2 regions of the Neptunomonas phycophila genome follow, and region 1 is predicted to be linked to the other one. Evidence: predicted binding sites of a transcription regulator. Region 1 holds the regulator's gene; the other holds the start of a gene.
What was found. Region 1 encodes FliA, which starts transcription of late flagellar genes. Its sites were predicted from a motif close to CTAAAGTTNNNNNNNNNNCNGCCGATA; they were not measured.
Positions count from the first base shown of each region.

Region 2: the regulator FliA is predicted to act here: its motif matches at 1,120-1,146, upstream of BS617_RS07760 (DUF5610 domain-containing protein).

Region 1 covers NZ_MRCI01000001.1:487,017-489,427, reverse strand. The annotation lists gene BS617_RS02245 (protein phosphatase CheZ) at 1-498, opposite strand, end outside; gene cheY (chemotaxis response regulator CheY) at 522-908, opposite strand; gene BS617_RS02235 (RNA polymerase sigma factor FliA) at 1,019-1,732, opposite strand; gene BS617_RS02230 (MinD/ParA family protein) at 1,756-2,411, opposite strand, start outside.
Region 2 covers NZ_MRCI01000001.1:1,704,451-1,706,861, forward strand. The annotation lists gene BS617_RS07750 (DUF2889 domain-containing protein) at 1-348, shown strand, start outside; gene rraA (ribonuclease E activity regulator RraA) at 442-936, opposite strand; gene BS617_RS07760 (DUF5610 domain-containing protein) at 1,181-2,323, shown strand; gene ydiJ (D-2-hydroxyglutarate dehydrogenase YdiJ) at 2,390-2,411, opposite strand, start outside.

The DNA of each region.
Region 1 (2,411 bases):
AGTATCGGCTGATTCTTGCTCTAACTGACAGGTTCTATCGTACACACCTCGAAGACCTTCATACTCACCTTCTAGCTGACCTACGAGAGACAAAAGGTTTTTAAATCTGTCAGTCTGATCATCCATCCTGGAAACCAACAATAGAGACTTATCGACTCTATCCATGGTTTCATGAGCCGTTTTTTCTGTCAGCTCAATGACATAATTAAGGCGCTCAGTCGCATCTTCCATGATGGGAATAGAACCACCAGGGTCAATGTTACTGAATTGTTCGACATCCACTGAGGCCGAAAAAGACTTGATCGCCTCATGCAAACCTCGCGTTAAGTGGCCTACTTCATTGTAAAAGGCATGATGGCGGAACTCTTGAAGCTCTTGGATAATGTTCATAGCCGAGCTTAAGTCACCCTGCTGAGTGGCCAGCATAAGCTCCTCAGCCTTGGCGCGAAGCCCATCTTCAAAGTTACCCAGACCTATTGAAATATCTGATTCGGACATAGTGCTAACTACCTTTGGTCTGCTTAACCATCAATACGCTGGAAGATTTTTTCGAGTTTTTCTTTCAGCACAGCGGCCGTAAATGGTTTAACAACATAACCATTAACGCCAGCCTGAGCAGCTGCAATTATTTGCTCGCGCTTGGCTTCCGCAGTTACCATCAAGATGGGTATTGATTTTAGGTTAGGATCAGCACGGACTACTTTAACGAGATCGATTCCCGTCATGCCTGGCATGTTCCAATCGGTCACTAGAAATTGAATGCCGCCTTGCTGAAGAATAGGCAGGGCCGTTTTACCGTCGTCTGCTTCAACAACATTGTTGAAACCAAGATCGCGCAGTAAGTTTTTAATAATACGTCTCATTGTAGAGAAATCATCTACTACAAGAATCTTAATGTCTTTTTTCAAGACAACATCCCCCAAATTCAGAAATACACACTAGCAAAAAACTAAATGTGACATTAGCCTGACTAAAATCTAGACCAGTTTTCTGGAAAATGGCTACTCAGAGATAAGATTTATTGCCAATCTCTGAGTCGACCACGTAATCGGTGGGCTGCTTGACTGTGAATTTGACTCACGCGGGACTCGCTTACGCCTAAAACTTCACCTATTTCTTTTAAGTTAAGTTCTTCGTCGTAGTAGAGCGCTAAGACCAGTTTTTCTCGCTCCGGCAATGTCGTGATCGCATTAGCCAGGGCGCTTTTGAAAGCATTTTTCTCACCATGGATGCTAGGCCCAAGGTCATCCCCTGTTACTTGCTGTCCTGGTGTATCTTCACCGTCTGAACTAGTGAGCTCTTCAAAACTGAATAACCGGCTTTCCACAGAGTCTTTCAACAGATCATGATACTCAGCCACACTAATATCCATTTCGGCCGCTATTTCAGAATCTGAAGCATCTCTTCCGGTTTCTCCTTCAATTTTTTTGATAGCTTCGTTTATTCGGCGACCATTACGGTGAACAGAACGAGGAGTCCAGTCGCCACGACGTACCTCATCGATAATAGAACCACGTATGCGGATACCCGCATAGGTCTCAAAACTTGCACCTTTGGTGGCATCATATTTTTTGGCTGCCTCCAGCAAACCAATCATACCTGCCTGTATTAGGTCATCTAACAGTACGCTCGCAGGCATACGCCCCATTAAATGGTGAGCAATACGCTTAACTAACGGCGCATACTGTTGAATTAAATCATTGCTAGACGCTGTATCTTGCGGGTTGTACATGGAGCCCCTTCCAGACCCGAAAATTAAACACCCTGAACCAATTGTTCAACAAAGAATTCCAAATGGCCTCTCGGCATACTTTGCACTGGCCAACTGTCAACTCGGGTAGCTAACTGTTTATAGGCCAATGCGGCTTTACTCTTTGGAAACGCTTTAAGTACAGGTACTTGTCGCTGTACTGATTTGCGAACGTTCTCATCATAAGGTATTGAGCCGACGTATTGAAGTGTTACATCAAGGAACCGGTCAGTTACTGTAAGTAACTTGTTAAACATGCTCCTACCTTCGGTATCGGTGTATACCATGTTCGCTAAAACTCTAAAGCGCGTCATACGATAATCGCGATTGAGTAGTTTAATCAAGGCATATGCATCAGTAATTGACGTTGGTTCATCGCAAACAACAACAAGTACCTCTTGTGCCGCCCTAACAAAGCTTACCACTGAATCAGATATACCGGCCGCTGTATCAATGATCAACACATCCATTTCATCGGCAACATCATTAAATGCATAGATCAATTCAGCATGCTCGTGAGCACTTAATGAAGTCATGGCTTGTGTACCAGAACTGGCAGGCACGATCCGAACATTGTCGTTTACGTCTAACATCACATCCGTCAAACGGCACTCACCTGCCAACACATCACTAATGTTACGCTTAGGCCTTAGCCCTAACA
Region 2 (2,411 bases), 1.2 Mb from region 1:
ATACATGATGCCGAAGCGGCAATGGATAGTACGCCGTTTGAGTATTGCCCCCAGATAACCCCAGCTTACAAACAGTTGATTGGATTACAAATCAAAGGGGGTTTTACAAAACAAGTTAAAGCCTTGCTTGGGGGCATTAATGGCTGCACCCATTTAATCGAATTGCTTGGCCCGATGGCAACAACCGCATTCCAAACGACCCATCAAATACGTCGCCAAACGCAAGATTGGACAGAGACAGGTCCTGTACCCAAAATTATGGATACCTGCCACTCGTGGAGCCGAAGCGGCCCAGTTGTAAAAAGGAAGTGGCCACACTTTGCATCAGACGCTGAAAACGATTCGTGAAATCACTACAGAAAAGCTACGTAACCAACTGATTTATAAGCCATAGACAATTAACTTTCATCTATGGCTTAACTCTCATATAGGCAGCCTTGCTTAGCTCTTAGCTGACAAAGTCAGTGGCTCTGCAGACACCAGCACACCGTTATTATCAGCATACACATATTGTCCTGGCACAAAAGTTACCCCACCAAACGTGACAGGGACATTCAAATCTCCTAAACCACGCTTATCCGTTTTCATTGGGTGTGTACCTAACGCTTGGACACCCACATCGAGCTGCCCTATGGCATTCACATCACGCAAACAGCCATTAATGATAATGCCTTCCCATTCATTTTTTTCAGCTTTTTCAGCTAACATATCCCCTAACATGGCACGGCGCATAGAAGCCCCGCCATCAATAACTAAAACTTTGCCTTTGCCAGGCAAAGCCACTTGTTCACGCACGAGAGAGTTATCTTCGAAAGCTTTGATGGTCACAATCTGCCCCCCAAAGGTTTCTCGCCCACCAAAATTACCAAACATTGGCTCAACAACTTGTACTAAATCAGGAAACTGATCACATAGTTCCGGCAATAAATCTTCCATGGGTTTCTCCTTAAGGCAATAAAAGACATGACATTACTATTGTAAATTTCGCACCTGCAAAATGCACTACAACCATTGACCTACTCACCGGGGCATTAAGAGTTCGACATTAGCTGATTACTGAGCCTTACCCTTGTGAGGCACGCATTAAGATGAAAGTTTTTCAATCAGGCGTTTGATTCACTTTAGATAGTCTAGGCTTAGTCGATATAAATGATAAGTAAATCAAGTTTGGGGCGGGAGCATGTCCATCACATTGTATTCACAATTCACATCCGGTGTTCAGAACTCTATGGTAAGTTACCAAGATTCTTTAAATGCCCGGACGCCACAAGCCGCTTCTGAAGATACGGTACTCAACCGATTAGCCGAAAATATTCCAGGCATGAGTGCTGGGGATCTTAAATCATTGGACAGTGATGATTTCTCGCCTGAGAAGGTAGCTAACCGGATCGGAGATTTTGTTGCTCAAGGGCTAGAAGCCGCTCGTCGTAGTGGACGTTCAGAAGAAGACATCCAGAATATGTATAACGCTGCCGTTTCTGGCGTAGAAAAAGGCTTTGCTGAAGCAAGAGATATTCTCGACAACTTAGGTGCTCTTAAGGGCTCCATAGCAGAAAATATTGATGAGACAGAAAAGCAAACGTTTGCTGCTTTGGATGCTATCAACCCATCAGCTCAAGATGCGGCCAATAGCGCTACTATCAGCCGACTAACAGCCGCCGAACGCTATGAGCAGTCAGAATCGCTGTCTTTAAAAGTAACAACCCAAGATGGCGACGAAGTAACGATCAACTTTTCCAATCAAAGCCGCTATGAGCAGTCGTTTGGCGTTGAGTCTGATGGTTCAAACACATCTGCCCTATTCAACATAAGCCGAAGCGAAGCAAGCAACTACCAATTTTCGGTCAATGGCGACTTAGATAATGATGAGATTGACGCACTTCAAAATCTAATTAAAGACGTGAATGAAATCGCTGGCGAATTTTTCGATGGTGATATCCAAAAAGCCTTTGATATTGCGAGTGAGTACCAGATGGATAAATCCGAATTATCCTCTATGAACTTACAGCTCAAACAAACTGAGCAATACAGCTCTGTGGCTAAATATAGCCAAGTAGAAAACCAAAACGCGGTGACACAAGATGCCGCTAAGCGCTTAGGTAACTACGCACAAAGCTTTGAAAATGCCAGCGCAGCACCAACGCTAGACTTCGTGAAGGAGATACGCGAATTTAGCCAAACACTATTAGAGTCACTGGTAACGCAGGATGCAAGATATCGAGAGGCTGATAGTGAACAGCAAAATCGTTATAACAGCCAGCTAGATGCCATAGCTGAACTGACTAACCGAATGCAACCGTCGTTTGTACACAATCAGGAGTAGCATAACTCCTAAACCTTTCGGGGCCCTATGGGCCCCTTTTTAATGCCTATAAAAGTGATTAGCCTTCTATCTGGCAGCCCTTAGCAAA